4 regions of the Ruminococcus sp. 1001136sp1 genome follow, and region 2 is predicted to be linked to each of the others. Evidence: predicted binding sites of a transcription regulator. Region 2 holds the regulator's gene; each other region holds the start of a gene.

Region 1 (4,219 bases), on a different contig from region 2:
TTATTATGGATCATGCTGAGGTGGGCTCCATCCCGGAAATCCAGGCGAAACATGTGGATGCTGCAATTGTTCACGAGGCCGCTATTGGAAGAATTAATGATGAGCAGCTTCTGAAGCTAAGAACTCTTGGAATGACGGAAGCTGAGGCAGAAAATGTAATCATTGAGAATTTCCTGAGTTGAGAAAAACTTAAACAGAAAAATAACTATTCAGTAGGTATGTACTATTTTGCGGAGGTTGTAACTGTGAAGGTGCTGAATAGTTACACAGAGAATATAGAATCTTCAGGTAGGTTTGGAAGATTTATGAAAAAATGCCAGGCAGCGTCGTTTAAAGACGCTGGCCTGGCATTTGACATTATTTAATTTTTACAGATTTTTTGGAACTCCATTTGGAATAATATTTTTTGCCGCTTACAACTTTGTAGGTGCGGATCCGTACATAATATTTTTTCTTTGAAACCAGTTTCTTTAAGGTTGCGCGTGTAGCAGAGCCTTTTACGGTAAGGGTTTTCGCCTTTTTCATGCTGCTGTTCTGGTTGCCTTTATCGGAATCATCTTTACCGGAGTTATCTTTACCGGAGTTATCTTTACCGGAATCGTCTTTACCAGAGTTATCTTTACCAGAATCATCTTTACCGGAATCGTCTTTACCGGAGTCATCTTTACCAGAATCGTCTTTACCAGAGTCATCTTTACCGGAATCATCCTTACCAGAATCGTCTTTACCAGAATCATCTTTACCAGAATCATCTTTACCAGGATTATCTTTTCCTGCGTCCGAGTCATCCTTGCCAGGAGCAGCTGTGATCGTAAAGGTTGTGTTAATAATGCCGGTGTAATTTCCAGCTCCAGTAATAGTTACAGTAGCAGTACCTTCCTTCACATTATCTTTATAAGAAACTGTGAAATCAGTGCCTGCCGCAAGTGTCTTGTCTCCGTATGTAACGGTAACATCCGGGCATTTCTCTGTTCCGTCACTGGTGTAGGAATACTGGGAAAGGGAAGCGGAATAGCGGCTGATATCCAATGGTTTAATGGTAAAGTCTTTCGTAACAGAACCAGTGTAATTTCCAGTTCCAGTGAGGATTGCGGAAGCAGTACCTGCATCCCAGTTGTTTCTGTAGGAAACGTAATAATCCTGGTTCAGGGTTAATTCCTTGTCCCCGCTTTTTACTGTGGCGGTTGGGCGTAAAGAGGAGCCTGTGTAGGTAAGGCTTTCATCGGAAAGCGTAACCGTGCAGCTGCTGATGTCAGCTCTGTTTATAGTAAAGGATTTGGTTACATACCCCTGGTAATTTCCAATTTCATCAATTCCAACCCACGGAGAATTGTAATAACTGCTTGGTTCAATGTTGTTGTGGTATGTTACAGTGAAATCCCTGTCTTTTACCAGGGTTTTACCACTGTGGGTAATTGTCACTTCAGGAGTTACCTCGGAACCAGTGTAATATGCCGGGGCAACGGAGAATCTGGCATTTGCCATGATCTACAATACAATCACTGGAAATACAGATGCAGTAGAGGAAAATGGAGAGGCAGTCCGTTTGTACCAGAATTTCTGGAGATTCACAAAGGAAAATGTGAAAAGGGGCACAAATTTAGCTTTTCATTTAAGAAAAATGTGAAAAAAATGTGAAATTAGCACTCTCCTCTTGACAGTGCTAACAATGCGTGTTATATTACATGCAGAACAAAGGAAGAGAGAAAAAGAAATCTTCCAGTTTCAACAACGATGTTAATTAAACACGCAAGTGTTCACAATATAAGGAGGAATGGATTATGTTAATGCCTAGTATTTTTGGAGAAGATTTATTTGATGACTGGATGAGATTACCTGTAGAAAGAGAGAATCACAGAGGTTACAGAGCTGCTGAATTGATGAAGACAGATATTAAGGATGTGGATGGAAATTATGAGCTGAGCATTGATCTTCCAGGCTTCCATAAAGAGGATGTGAAGATTCAGCTGAAGGATGGCTATCTGAACATTCAGGCTTCCAGAACCGAGAATAAAGATGAGAAAGACAATAACGGCAAATACGTTCACAGAGAGCGTTACACCGGACAGTGCTCCAGAAGCTTTTACGTAGGTAAGGAACTGGAGCATGAGGACATCCATGCGAAATATGACAATGGTGTTCTGACTGTTACTTTCCCGAAGGAAGCGAAGAAAAAAGTGCCGGAAGAGAAGAAGTTTATTTCTATTGAAGGCTGATTTCCGGGGAAAGAGCTGTTTTAACAGATAAGAATTCCCGTGGGAAACTGATAACAGATAATAACTGGCGCGGAGCAGTTCACCTGCTTCGTGCCGATGAAATAAATAATTGAAATAGACGATTGAAATAGATAATTGAATTAGATAATATAGAGTGTGCATTAGCCGTAAATCAGAAGCGGCGGCTGATATTGCCGACTTACATAAGTAACGAGTGAAGGCGGCAGAGCATGTTTTGTTTGATGTGCTTGCAGTGTATGGATTATTCAGCAATATTGAAATAATGGTAAACAGCTTCTTTTATATAGATTGTGTTCATTTTAAGACGATTTTCTAATTTACATAGATTTTGTTTCATACCCCCTCATTTCCTGCCGGCTACCCACCGGCAGGTTTTTTCTTATGTCTTTACATCATTTCACCTGTCTGCTATACTTGTCTGGAATTGTTGATAACTGCAAAGGACAGAACAAAAAATCTCCCACAAATTATGATGTACATCTTGCAGAAAGCCTTTTCAAACAGGCTCCAGAGCGTGAAAACAAGATGTTGCTGCAGTAATCGTGGATGGCAAAAACATGTTACTGCTTACCTGTTCACAGTAACAAAAACATTTTCAGAAAAGGAATTTACCCATGAATTACATTGTATTTGACCTGGAATGGAATCAGAGTCCGGGGGGAAAAAGGTGGTCTAACAGCCGTCTGCCTTTTGAAATCATAGAAATCGGCGCCATAAAACTAAATGAAGAGAAAGAAATTGTGGATAGCTTTCAGCGTCTGATCAAGCCCCAGGTGTACAATTGGATTCATGACAGCATTCATGAAGTGATTCACATGAATTATAAGGATCTGCAGAATGGAACTCTTTTCCCACAGGCCATCACGGAATTTTTGGAATGGTGTGGCGAAGAATATATTTTCTTTACCTGGGGAAATCAGGATGTAATGGAACTGCAGCGGAACATGAAATATTATGGAAAACTTTCCCTGCTCAAAGGTCCGGTGACTTATTATGATGTGCAGAAATTATTTGCTATTCGTTATGAAGAAAATGACGAGCGCCGTGCTCTGGAATTTGCTGCTGATAAAATGGGTGTGGAGAAGAAAATGGATTTTCACCGCGCTCTGGGAGATGCTTATTATACTGCATGTATTCTCCAGAAAATAGAAGATAAATACATTTTTCCAAACTCATCCCTGGACGTGTATCAGAATCCCAAGAGCAAGCGTGAAGAGATTCACATATCCTATCCAACCTATGATAAATATGTATCCCGGGAGTTCTATTCCCGCGAAAAAGCCATGAAGGACCGGGAAGTAACCAGCACGAAATGTCCATTGTGCCATAATCCTGCCAAGCGTAAGATCCGTTGGTTTATGAATAATTCCAAGGTTTACTACAGTGTGTCCCTCTGTCAGGAGCATGGCTTTGTACTGGGAAAAATCAGGATTCGCCGAACGGAAGACAATAAGTACTATGTAATTAAGAAGCTCACCAATGTAACCGATGAAGAAGCCGATGAAATCCGCCAGAAACGTGATGCGCATCGTGCCAAACGGAGACTGAAGAAAGAAGAGCAGTAAATCCGTGAAACTACTTCTTGTAACGAATGAAAAACTAACATTTGGTTAATAGAAAAATCCCCTCCAATCACATATGCTGATTATAAGTAATACAACAACAGCGTATAAAAAAGGAGGGGTTTTTATGAGTTTAAGAAATTATTTTTACAGGTTTGGGAAATACATTCTGACATTTTTCTTTGTAACACTGCTGATGGTTCTCTTTGGTCCGCTGCGGGCGCAGGCGGCTATCACCAAGGAAGTTACCTCGGATGGTTTTAAACTCAGCGGAATGGGCAGCATGAATGTGTGGGATGGAGACGAATTCCGCTATTATATCGGCTATCAGATCCCTCATGAAGACTCCATGGATTACAAGGTAGATGTGACTATGACTTTTCAAAGCTCCAGTCTGACGCCAGGCAGGGCAAGCGTGTA
Region 2 (4,219 bases):
CGATGAGGAAGAAATGCTGGATCTGGTGGCAATCGCACAGTCATCTCCAGGAGCAATTGCAGTAAACGGAGCAATTGTGGTGGGATACAAGCTTGGGGGAATACCGGGAATGCTGCTGTCGGTTCTGGGGGCTATTATTCCGCCAATGGTGATCCTGTCCCTGATTTCCTTGTTTTATGATGCATTCTGCTCTAATTATTATATAGCAGCTCTTTTGAAAGGCATGACTGCCGGCGTAGGTGCTGTGATCATTTCTGTGGTATACGACATGGGGAAAAACGTGGCGAAATCAAATGACTGGGTAAATGTGGTTATTATGGTCATCAGTTTTTGTGTAAGCTATTTTCTGAAGGTAAACATTATTTATATAATACTTATTGTGGCTGTATTTGGATTTGCGCGTACACTTGTGAAGGAGGGCAGCAAAAAATGATTTATCTTCAGCTCTTTTTCAGCTTCCTTCAGATTGGTGCATTAAGCTTTGGAGGTGGATATGCAGCAATGCCTCTTATACAGGAACAGGTAGTGACTATGCATGGCTGGATTTCCATGGAAACTTTTTCGAATCTTGTGACCATTGCAGAGATGACTCCTGGTCCTATTGCAGTAAACTCCGCAACCTTTGTAGGAACCAGGATTGCTGGTCCTGGTGGCGCAGTGGTGGCTACTCTTGGCTGTATTTTACCCTCCTGTATAATTGTAACCCTGCTGGCATATATTTACACGAAATACCGGAAAATGTCCCTTCTCCAGGGAACTCTTACATCCCTTCGCCCGGCGGTTGTGGCCATGATCGCCAAGGCAGGAGTTACCATTTTAGTATCATCTTTTTTTATAAATGGTGCAGTGGAACTGTTTCGGGAAAACATATGCATTCGAATGGTGGTGTTCTTTACTGCCGCACTGGTGCTTTTAAGAAAATTTAAAATGAATCCTATTCTGGTGATGGTTTTGTGCGGTGTGGCAAATATGGTGTTTTGCGCGGCTGCCGGAAGCTGACTGGAAAAGATATGCCAGCTGACTTTCGTATATGGTGCTGCCGCAGGTAGGCTGCACCTGTGTTTAGAAGAAAAAATAAGGGGGATAACAGATTGAACATATGTGTATATGGCGCTTCAAGTGCACTGCTTAAAAACATTTATTATGAAAAAACAGAAGAGCTTGGAAGAGCAATGGGAAAAAGAGGTCACGGTCTGGTGTTTGGCGGCGGGGCTACCGGAATGATGGGAGCAGCAGCCAGAGGCGTGGCAGCAGAAAATGGTTACATACTTGGAATTGCTCCCCGATTTTTTGACCAGCCTGGAGTTCTGTATGAGAAATGCACGGAATTTATTTTCACAGAGAATATGAGAGAGCGCAAAAAACTTCTGGAAGAAAAATCAGATGCTACGATCGTAGCACCTGGCGGAATTGGTACCTACGAGGAATTTTTTGAGATTTTTACCTTGAAAAGCCTGAAACGTATTGACCGCCCAATTGTGCTGTATAACATTGACGGATATTATGACAAGATGAAAGCATTGCTGGAGTACACAGCAGAAGAGAAATTCATGGATTTTTCCGTGCTGGATCTGGTAGTCTTTCTGGATGAGCCGACAGCAGTTCTTGACTATCTGGAAAATTATAAAAAATAGAGGCTGCTATTCAGCAGGGGCTGTTTTGCGAAACATATAACTGTGAAGGTGCTGAACAGTTACAAAACGGACATGTCGCCTATGGGCGGTATTCCTATATAGGAAAGAAGATGCCAGGGAAAATTTTCTCAAGGCATCTTTTTCATTTATGCGGCAGCAAACATAAGACTGCGTTGGCAGATACCTGATAGTATCCTTGCTGCCCAAAAAAAGTATTGCAGTAAGGAGAATTTAGCCAGAATGGTAAAGTATAGGGTAAAAACTATCAAAAAAGATGAAAAAAATTTGTAAAAAATATTGACAAAAGGAATACTGAGGTGTATCTTAAGAGCATAGATGTTAGCACTCCTAAATAATGAGTGCTAACAAAGGAATTCGAAGAAGCCAGACGGAAATCAGAATCAGGTTTGACCGTCTGCTTTTCAGGAAGGAGCAGATATTTCATGGATGAAGTATTAGATGAGCGCAAACGGAAAATACTGAAAGCAATCATCAAAACTTATATGGAAACAGGTGAGCCTGTAGGTTCCAGAACTATTTCCAAATATCCGGATCTGAATGTCAGCTCTGCTACTATCCGAAATGAGATGTCCGACCTGACGGATATGGGCTACATCGTACAGCCCCACACCTCAGCCGGAAGAATTCCATCAGATAAAGGCTATCGCCTTTATGTAGATGAGCTTACCAGGGAGAAGGAAGCCGAGATCGCAGAAATCCGTGATCTGATGATTGAGAAGTCAGATAAGATGGATAAGGTGCTCAAGCAGGTGGCGAAGGTTCTTGCCACGAATACCAATTATGCGGCTATGGTTGCGGTTCCCCAGTATAAGGGAAGCACCCTGAAGTTCATTCAGCTTTCACGAGTCAATGAGCGGCAGCTGATTGCCGTAGTTGTATGTGAGGGTAATGTTATTCGGAACCAGATCATTAATATTGATGAGGAGATGGATGACCAGACGATCCTGAAGCTGAATCTTCTTCTTAACACGAACCTGAACGGTGTACCCATCCAGGACATTAATCTGGGCATGATCGCCAGATTGAAAGAACAGGCGGGAAGCCACAGCGGTGTGGTTGCAGATGTGCTGGACGCAGTTGCAGCTACAATTCACGTGGACGAAGAAGATATGAAAGTATATACATCGGGAGCAACCAACATATTTAAGTATCCAGAGCTTGCAGATACATCCAGAGCCAGTGAGCTGATTTCCACTTTCGAGGATAAGCAGGAACTTGCGGATATGGTCCGTGAGGAAATGGGAGATCCGGAGAACACAGGAGTTCAGGTATACATCGGGGATGAAGTTCCGGTACGTACCATGAAAGACTGCAGTGTGGTCACAGCTACTTACGAGCTGGGAGATGGAATGCGTGGAACTATTGGAATCATCGGTCCCAAGCGAATGGATTACGAGAATGTAGTGGACAGCTTAAAGAAATTAAAAGTCCAGCTTGACGAAATGGTAAATAAGAAAACCTAGAAAGGCGGTTGAAAGCGTGTCAGAAGAAATGAATAAAGAAGCCGAAGTACAGGAAGAAGCAGTTGACATTCCGGTAACAGACGGAAGCGAAGAAGAGGCAGCAGATACAGCCCAGACAGCAGAAGAGGAGACTTCCGAGGAACCAGCACAGACAGAAGAAACTGAGCAGTCAGATCAGGAAGCAGAATCTCAGAAGGAACCGGAAACCAAGACAAAAACTTCTTTCTTCGGCAAGAAGAAAAAAGAGAAAGATAAATTCGAACAGCAGGTCGAGGAACTTACAGACAGACTGAAGCGCAGCATGGCTGAATTTGATAACTACCGTAAAAGAACGGAGAAAGAGAAATCCAGCATGTACATCATCGGCGCCAGGGACATCGTTGAAAAAATGCTTCCGATCGTGGATAACTTCGAAAGAGGTCTTGCACAGGCACCGGAGGATGATCCATTTGCAGAAGGCATGAAGATGATCTACAAGCAGATGATGACAGCTTTTGATGAGATGGGTGTGAAGCCAATCGAAGCTGTAGGTAAGGAATTTGATCCGAATCTGCATAATGCAGTGATGCATGTGGAGGACGAATCCGTTGGCGAGAACATCGTCGTAGAGGAATTTCAGAAGGGATATACCTACAAGGATTTCGTTGTAAGACACAGTATGGTAAAAGTTGCTAATTAACAGAAAGCAGCTTGGAGAATCAAACTTCATCGACATTTTCTAAAAACAAAGTATAAATGTTACTGTTCGTGTAATGGACAGCAACCATGAATTTTTAAACAGGAGGAAAATTATCATGGGAAAAATCATTGGTATTGACTTAGGTACAACAAACAGCTGTGTAGCTGTTATGGAAGGTGGACAGCCAACCGTTATCGCAAATACAGAAGGATCCAGAACAACACCATCTGTTGTAGCATTCACAAAGACAGGTGAGCGTCTGGTAGGTGAGCCTGCAAAACGTCAGGCAGTAACAAACGCAGAGAAAACAATCTCTTCCATCAAGAGAGAGATGGGTACAGATTACCGTGTAACAATTGATGATAAGAAATATTCCCCACAGGAAATTTCCGCTATGATTCTTCAGAAACTGAAAAAAGACG
Region 3 (4,219 bases), on a different contig from region 2:
CCTGAATGTTTCCCTGTAAGTCCTGGATATTGCAGAAAGAAGCTTTTCCCATGACTCTCTTGAACATCATACGTCCAGCGATTGCCACATGGAGCGGGCTGGCATCCATAATACTTCTTCTCTCTTCGTAGTCGTTCTTCTGAACTTCCTTCGCCTGCTCTTCATCAAGACCTGTTACATCCGGCTCTGTACGATCCTTCAGCAGCTCTGCTTCGTGTGCCTCATAAAGGTTCTTTACTTCCAATGAATGATGGGTCTGATTAAATTTTGTTATCTGAAATGGATCCTTGCCATTCGCCTGAAGCTCTGCCAGTTTATCACGGCGGATTTTCAGAAGCTGATTCAGATCCTGATTCTTCTGTTCTGCCACTTTTGTGCCTCCTTAAATATTACGCTGGATTTCCAGCACTTTGTACTTCATGATACCGGATGGCAGCTCTACTTCTACAATATCACCTGTGTGTGCGCCCATAAGAGCCTTTCCTACAGGAGATTCGTTAGAAATCTTGCCTTCCAGGCTGTTTGCCTCTGTGGAGCCAACCAGCTTCAGTTCTATATCTTCGTCAAACTCGAAGTCATGTACTCTTACTTTACATCCTACGCTGATCTTGTCAAGATCGACTTCGTCCTCAACTACAACCTCAGCGTTCTTCAGGATTTTCTCAATTTCTTCAATACGCGCTTCGATATCTCTCTGCTCATCTTTAGCTGCATCGTACTCTGCATTCTCGGACAGGTCTCCCTGCTCTCTTGCCTCTTTGATCTTACCTGCTACTTCTTTTCTTTTTACTACCTTTAAATCATGCAGCTCTTCTTCCAGTTTTTTAAGTCCTGCATAGGTTAGTAAGTTCTTCTTTTCTTCCATTATAGCCTTACTCCCTTTCATTCCGGCGGCTTGTCGCCCCGTATCATACATTTCTTATATGCTGTTTCTCCCGGAAAATTCCATTACTATAAAAGTCCTGAACAAAAAGCTGCAGAAATATACCAACCACAGATAACATTCATTCGCCAAACAGTCCACTTTTATAATTGGTAATGCCTGCAGAAGCAGACATTTCATTACCCAAAAGGGTACAAATTCACTAGGATATTCACAGTTTCACCATTATAGCTAAATCAACAGGCATTGTCAAGACAGAAAAATAGCGAACAAATGTAAAAAAAGATGCCGCAGAACCACCATTTTCCGTGATTCTGCGGCATCTTACTTCTTAATTATGCTATTCTCTCAGAATATGCTTCTGAAGGGGGAAAAGTTATCCTTCGATGGCAATGTGTTTCTTCTCTTCCACTGCTGGTTTCGCTTCTTTCTTCGGAACAAACAGTTTCAGAATGCCATGTTTAAACTCAGCCTTAATATCCTCCTGCTGAACATCCTCGCCTACATAAAAGCTTCTGCTGCAGGCTCCTGCGTAACGCTCCCTGCGGATGTAATGACCGGATTCTTTCTCCTGCTCATCTTTGTCCAGACCTTTCTCAGCGCTGATGGTCAGGTAGCCATTCTCCAGGGAAGCCTTAATCTCATCTTTGGTAAATCCTGGAAGATCGACTACCAGCTGATAACCGTTATCCATTTCCTTAATATCAGTCTTCATAACGTGGCTGGCTCTCTTGCCATAAAGCTTCTTCTCGGTATCTTTCATTGCTTTATCATCATAATAGAATGGAAAATCATTAAAGAAATCATCAAATAAGTTCTCTCCAAAAATACTAGGCATTAACATAAGTCATCTCTCCTTTTTATATATGCTGTTTACCTTGTTTCTTGGAACTCGGGTGGTAGGGAATTCATAAAGCCTTTCGCTTTTGCTTTCTTTTTATCCCCTTCCTTTGTTCTAGTTGTAATATAGCACATATTGTTAGCACTGTCAATAGACGAGTGCTAATTTCACATTTTTTTCACATTCTAACATTTTTCTCTTTTCCTACAGCATCTCCCTCAGCTGATAATTTGTATACACCTGTTCATAATCATATTCCGAATCATACCTGGTAAGTGTCACCATCGGATCTGCACCTGGAATGATCTGGTAGCTATAGGAAACTTCGTAATCCTCATCTATAAATTTCACAGCCCCCTGGTTTTCAGAGCCTTCTGTGATTTCCGTCCTGTAAGCTGCGAAAACACGTCCGCTGTTTATATCGTTTGCTATGGCTGTCATAACTTCGGCCAGATTTCCAAGATCCTCATTTATCGTAAACTGGTTCCAGCGGTCTACCAGAACCGCACCATAGCATTTATCGCCATACTCACTGGTGGCCTCTCTCCAGCAAATGTTGATATAGTTATCATCCGTTATTCTGTAGCTTCCAACATAGTCCCTGGGATCATAATATTCATCTCCTGCCCAATGAGCTGTAAAGGTTCCATTGTCCTCATCCAGGGAAACTTCATAACCTTTTTCCAAATTCGCAGCCCCAAGATAGCGGGCAATGATCTCCTCCAGATTGTCTGTTTCCGGATGATAAATATAGGGATTCTCCTTTGGAATCTTAGCCTTTTCACTATCTTCCAGATCGTCCAGATTATCCAGACTCTGAGATTCTCCTGTCTGCACCAGTTCACGTCCAAAAATTACCTGGGTATCCTCATCCAAGCTCCCCACAAACTCTCCGTCCACCGTATCAAGATAAATGTCTCCTTCCTCCAGGGAAACAAGTATTTTCCCATCCTCCAGTTTCCATGAGACCTTCAGAATTTCTGCCGAGTCTGGCTCCTCACTATTGTAGGACATTTCCATGTAAGCACTTCCGTCTTCCATCAGCCTCATTTCCAAGTATTGGTTCAAATATTCTGCTACATTGTGGCGTTCGCTGCTTTCGTCAGAATATATTACATAATTGGCATACCAGATGCCCATATAGTCCTCCGGATTTTCGATTTCTGCATAGGCAATAGCTGGAAACGATGCAGTGATCAGCATTCCGGTAAATATTGCAGCAATTATTCTTCTTTTCATAAGCACCCTCCCTGGATCATATAATTTTTCTGAAAAATATAGTTTCAGCTTTGGTCACTGTTCACAGGGAATGTTTCGCGAGGTGTTTTTTGTGAGCAAAGCTCACAGAAAACCCGAGACTTGCGGCGCGAAATCATGCAAATGCATGATTTCTGTGCATCGCGGAGCGTGTTGCTGTAAACGGAGTGAACAGTAACCAGCTTTGCAGCCAGATACAAAACAGTAACCAGAAATTTTTTCTACAACTGTATCATTCTGCTGTAACTATATTATAAGAAATTCACCCAGGAAAAAGCACTATACTCTGGTTAGTATTTTTCTCATTTCCCATATAAAAAGAATCCTGCTTGCAGGATTCTCCGCCTGCGGCGGGGCCGCCTCGAGCGACAGCTATCCTTCCGCCGCAGTGCGCTCCTGCCCGGTAGGACTTTTAATATAATAGGCAATTCCAATAGAATTTCCTATTACATTAAAAAGGCGTCCCTTGCAAGCTGAACCACTTACAAGAACGCCCTGTACATCGAATATTAAATAACTGCCATATTAACTTGTCAGATTTTCAGACACGCTCTACCACTCTATACCATATTCTATCTCTCTAAAAGCTTCCCAACCAGGCTTGTCACCAGAAACGCCGCAATATCTACAGCCACAATAGTAGACCCTACCGGCGTTCCGCCAAGAATGGAAACAATAATTCCAAGAAATGCACACAACACGGATAAAATCGCCGAACAGATAATTACAGCGCTGAATCGTTTATAGATTCTCATTGCCGACAGTGCCGGGAAAATGATCAGAGCTGAGATCAACAAGGATCCCACCAGGTTCATAGCCAGCACAATGATCACTGCTGTGATCACCGCAATCAGAAGATTGTACATATCCGTCCTGGTTCCAGTGGCTTTTGCAAAATTTTCATCAAAGGTAACCGCAAATATCTTATGATAAAATACTGTAAACAGTGCCACAACAATAACAGACACCACCACACACAGCCACACCTCAGCTGTGGTCAGGGTCAGGATTGACGTAGAACCAAACAGGCTGCTGCACACATCTCCGGAAATATTAGAGCCTGTGGAAAACACATTCATCAGCAGATAGCCAACTGCCAGGGCTCCGACCGAAATCATAGCGATTGCCGCATCTCCTTTGATCTTTGTACTCTGTCCTGTACGAAGAAGCAGCACCGCACAGATCACAGTTACCGGCATAACGAACAGCATATTGTTGCTGAAATTCAGCACTGATGC
Region 4 (4,219 bases), on a different contig from region 2:
TAAAAGGCGATCATATCTACAAATTCACTGTTGGTAGGTCTGTATTCCAGAGGATATCCGGCAATCTCTTCCAGTCTTTCCCGATGATTTTCCCAACATACATTTACAATTGTACGAATATCATGCTCAATATTAGATGGCTTGGATTTAAATTTCTTTGCAAGCCTTGGATAAATATCTTTTGTGATCTTCATTGGTCTTTCCTGAAATTCCATTGTCATGCGTATGGCTTCCGCCACAAAATAATATCCTTTATATTTCGATGTCGCACCAAGTTTGCGTATCGTGCCGTATACCTCTCTCATTTTTGTCCCTCCCACAATAAGTTATACTTCTGATTCTGCATCTGCAGTCAGCCCTTGATTTGCCTCTACATATAATACGAGTTAAATTTGCCTTTTTTAGCATTTAGAGACAAAAATTAAGAGAATTGTAATATTTTTTAGGGATTTCGAGATAAAATTCTATAGAAAAGCAGAATAACAGGATAAACTTTTCCAATTTTTCATATAAAAAGGACAGGCGTCCTAAATGCAATACTCATTTAAACGTCTGTCCCTTTTTGTCATAACTTATTTTGTCAGCATAAGCAGAATTTCATTACTTCTCTGAACAAATCTGGTCATCTCTTCCGGTGAAAGCTGTTTATGACTCAGCATAGCAAGATCATACAGTTCCTCGCAAATAACCGGGGTCTTCTCAGAATCCTTGTTATCTGCTACAAACTGAACCAATGGATGTTTCGCATTCAGAACCAGAGTTTCCTGACCGCCAAACATAGATGGATCCATGCCGTACATATTGTACATCTTCATCATATCCTGCATACGGCGGCTCTCTTCAGAAAGAGTCATCATAGCAGCAACTTTTTCATTTTTCAGATTCTCAACCTTCACTTCCAGTTTGTCATTCTTCAATGCATCTCTGAATACTTCTGTAAGAGTCTTGGAAGTCTCCTCGTCAGCAGCTTCCTCTCCACGCAGTTCTTCTGTAAGATCTGCATCAATTCTCTTAAACTGGATAGTCTGATCCTTCTGCTCCAGATGGGAAATAAAAGCGCTGTCAATATTGTGTTTCAGAATAACAGCATCCTTCTTTGCCTCACGGAACATGTTAATATACTGACTCTGCTGAACCTCATCTGTTACATAGAAGATAGTAGTCTTCTCAGGCTCTTTCTCGTCTTTCGCGCCGTCCTCTTTCTTCTCTTCTGTGGATTCAACAGTCTCTTCTGTCTTAGTCTCATCTTCTGGTTTCCTGTTCTCTTCGATGCAATCTTTCAGAGTCAGATATTTGCCATCAATGTTCTTGAAGAGGATATAATCATTCATCTTATCTGAGAACTTGCTGTCCTTAATGCAGCCATATTTGATAAATGGACTGATATCATCCCAGTATTTCTCGTAGGACTCACGGTCTGTTTTACACATTCCGGTAAGCTTGTCCGCTACTTTCTTTGTAATATACTCAGAAATCTTCTTCACAAATCCATCGTTCTGCAGTGCGGATCTGGATACATTCAGTGGAAGATCCGGACAATCAATTACACCTTTCAGAAGAAGCAGGAACTCAGGAATTACTTCCTTAATGTTATCTGCGATAAATACCTGGTTATTGTACAGTTTGATCGTACCTTCAATGGAATCATATTCTGTATTGATCTTCGGGAAGTACAGAATACCTTTCAGGTTAAATGGATAGTCCATGTTCAAATGAATCCAGAACAAAGGTTCCTTATAATCCATAAAGACTTTACGGTAAAACTCTTTATATTCCTCATCTGTACAACTGTTTGGATGTTTCATCCACAATGGCTCCGGATCACTTAAAGATACCGGACGTTTATTGATTTTTACTTTATCTTTCGCAGGAGATACTTCTACGACTTCTTTCTCACCTTTGTCGTTCTCTTTCTCCTCAGTCTTGGCCTCCTCGTGGATACGCTCTACAATTACGTCATCATCACGAAGCTCAGCCTCATCAATGGTCTCATACTCCTGCGGTGCATTTTCCTTAGACAGATAGATATTTACCGGCATGAAAGAACAATACTTCTCAATAATCTCTCTCATACGATATTCGTTGGAAAACTCTGTACTCTCATCATTTAAAAACAGAGTAATTTCAGTACCAACTGTAGTCTTATTGCCTTCCTGCATATCATACTCTGTACCACCATCACAGGTCCAATGTACTGGAGCAGCGCCCTCTTTATAAGAAAGAGTATCAATATGAACTTCATCTGCTACCATAAATGCTGAATAAAAGCCAAGTCCAAAATGACCGATGATCTGATCATCCGTGGTCTTATCTTTATATTTGGAAAGAAACTCAGTAGCTCCTGAAAAAGCAATCTGTGTAATATACTCTTCAACTTCATCGGCCGTCATACCAAGACCTGTATCAATAAACTTCAAAGTCTTCTCTTCCGGATTCACAATAACTTGTACTTCAGCTTTGTAATCATCCGGAAGTGTGTATTCACCCATAACATCAAGTTTCTTAAGTTTCGTAATTGCATCACAACCATTGGAGATTAACTCTCTTGCAAAAATGTCGTGATCAGAATATAACCATTTCTTTATAATTGGAAAAATATTTTCACTGTTAATTGATAAACTACCATGCTTCTCAGCCATGCAGCTCACTCTCCTTTGTCTTCTTAATTATACAAACTATAGTAATACCAAACTGACTAAAAGTCAAGGAAAATTTAGCACTCATTTTAATTGAGTGCTAGTAGTTTTTATTAAAAGAAGGGAGACCATTTCTGGTCTCCCTCATTCGTTCTGCTCTCATTCACAATTACTGTTTATCTGAGAATCCACTATTATTTTTTCTTATTGCGGTAAACAAGTATTCCTGCAATTAATACAATCGCAACAATCAGAATAATTACAAATGGGAGGATTGGAGTATTATCCCCGGTCTTTACTGCATTCTTCTGATTTGCATCTGTTTTGTCTGCAGCCGGTGTCAGAGTCTGATTCGGTGCAGCATTTACAGTGAAATTAATCTGCTTGGTATCCTGTGTTCCGGTGTTTACCCAATTGCTTCCATCAAACTGCTGCTGATTATATGTGACAGTCAAAGTATAATTTCCATTCTTGCCCATGCGGAAAGTTGCTGAATATGGTGCGCCGTCCCAGCTTCTTGCCTCAAGAACCTCCCAGTTCAGCGGCTGATATCTTACATCTCCCTTAATCGGATTTTCAATATCCATACCTGCGCCAACTGCAGTGAAAGTAATCTTGGTCTCTGTAGTATAGTTTCCATCGGAGCTGATTCCTGTGATACTGTTATTCCCTGCATCAGATACAATCGGTCCACGGCTTACAGTGACATTAACAGATACTACAAGGCTCAGGTTATCCGGATTGGTAACACCGTCTGGAAGAGCAACAGTACCTTTCACAGAGAACTTCTGTGCTTCTGTACTGTTCTGATTATATGCACTGCCCTTTACATCCCATTTTACAGAGGCATTCATATCGCCCTTGTTTGTAGTAATCTTAACAGTAGATGGAAGCTGCAGTCCAGCTGCTGACTTCTCAACCCCGTTTGCCAGACTGATATCAGATACTTTGCCTACAGCTGTAAGCTTGGCAGCAGCTTCTGTTACTGTAAAGCTTACTGGAATATTCAGGTAATCTGTCTGATCTGTCTTAATGGAAACAGTCTGTGTATAGGTTCCTGCTGCCAATCCAACTGCCGGTGCAACAGTAAAGGATACAGACTGGCTTGCATTTGCCTCTAATTCTGAAGCAGACGGAGCACTTACTGTAAATTCGTTTCCGCTTACACTTACAGCAATACCGGTTAATTTCACATTTCCAGTATTGGATACATTGATTGTAACTGCAGCTGGTGCTTCTTTGTAACCAGCTTCTTTACTGTCGAATTTCACTTCGGAAATGTCGGTAGTAAATGAAGGAGCTGGAGTAATCTCCGGAGTCACTTCCGGGGTGACTTCTGGTGTTACTTCCGGAGTTACCTCTGGGGTGACTTCTGGGGTAACTTCTGGAGTTACCTCTGGGGTGACTTCTGGTGTCACTTCTGGAGTTACCTCTGGGGTGACTTCTGGGGTAACTTCTGGAGTTACCTCTGGTGTCACTTCCGGGGTGGTTTCCGGTGTAGCTGGTTTCTCTGCTGGCTGCTGATCTGTATTCGTATCATCCTGCTTCTGCTCAGCTACTGTAAGCTTTGCAATGAAGGAAAC

Evidence for each region. The regulator HrcA, encoded in region 2, represses chaperone genes, less so after heat shock. The targets are predictions, from matches to a motif close to TGTTAGCACTCNNNNNNNNNGAGTGCTAACA.
Region 1: the regulator HrcA is predicted to act here: its motif matches at 1,639-1,669, upstream of ABHC48_RS08170 (Hsp20/alpha crystallin family protein).
Region 3: the regulator HrcA is predicted to act here: its motif matches at 1,861-1,891, upstream of ABHC48_RS04665 (Hsp20/alpha crystallin family protein).
Region 4: the regulator HrcA is predicted to act here: its motif matches at 2,712-2,742, upstream of htpG (molecular chaperone HtpG).

The regions. Positions count from the first base shown of each region.
Region 1 covers NZ_JBDPGY010000007.1:166,929-171,147, reverse strand. Annotated here, with positions in the region: gene ABHC48_RS08180 (SufD family Fe-S cluster assembly protein) at 1-182, shown strand, start outside; gene ABHC48_RS08175 (hypothetical protein) at 358-1,485, opposite strand; gene ABHC48_RS08170 (Hsp20/alpha crystallin family protein) at 1,782-2,216, shown strand; gene ABHC48_RS08165 (3'-5' exonuclease) at 2,852-3,802, shown strand; gene ABHC48_RS08160 (hypothetical protein) at 3,927-4,219, shown strand, end outside.
Region 2 covers NZ_JBDPGY010000025.1:13,125-17,343, forward strand. Annotated here, with positions in the region: gene ABHC48_RS17620 (chromate transporter) at 1-433, shown strand, start outside; gene ABHC48_RS17625 (chromate transporter) at 430-999, shown strand; gene ABHC48_RS17630 (TIGR00730 family Rossman fold protein) at 1,092-1,634, shown strand; gene hrcA (heat-inducible transcriptional repressor HrcA) at 2,078-3,118, shown strand; gene grpE (nucleotide exchange factor GrpE) at 3,135-3,797, shown strand; gene dnaK (molecular chaperone DnaK) at 3,913-4,219, shown strand, end outside.
Region 3 covers NZ_JBDPGY010000004.1:56,386-60,604, forward strand. Annotated here, with positions in the region: gene lysS (lysine--tRNA ligase) at 1-370, opposite strand, end outside; gene greA (transcription elongation factor GreA) at 383-865, opposite strand; gene ABHC48_RS04665 (Hsp20/alpha crystallin family protein) at 1,260-1,727, opposite strand; gene ABHC48_RS04670 (hypothetical protein) at 1,929-2,963, opposite strand; gene ABHC48_RS04675 (metal ABC transporter permease) at 3,554-4,219, opposite strand, start outside.
Region 4 covers NZ_JBDPGY010000015.1:102,963-107,181, reverse strand. Annotated here, with positions in the region: gene ABHC48_RS14360 (sporulation initiation factor Spo0A C-terminal domain-containing protein) at 1-305, opposite strand, end outside; gene htpG (molecular chaperone HtpG) at 573-2,639, opposite strand; gene ABHC48_RS14350 (hypothetical protein) at 2,831-4,219, opposite strand, start outside.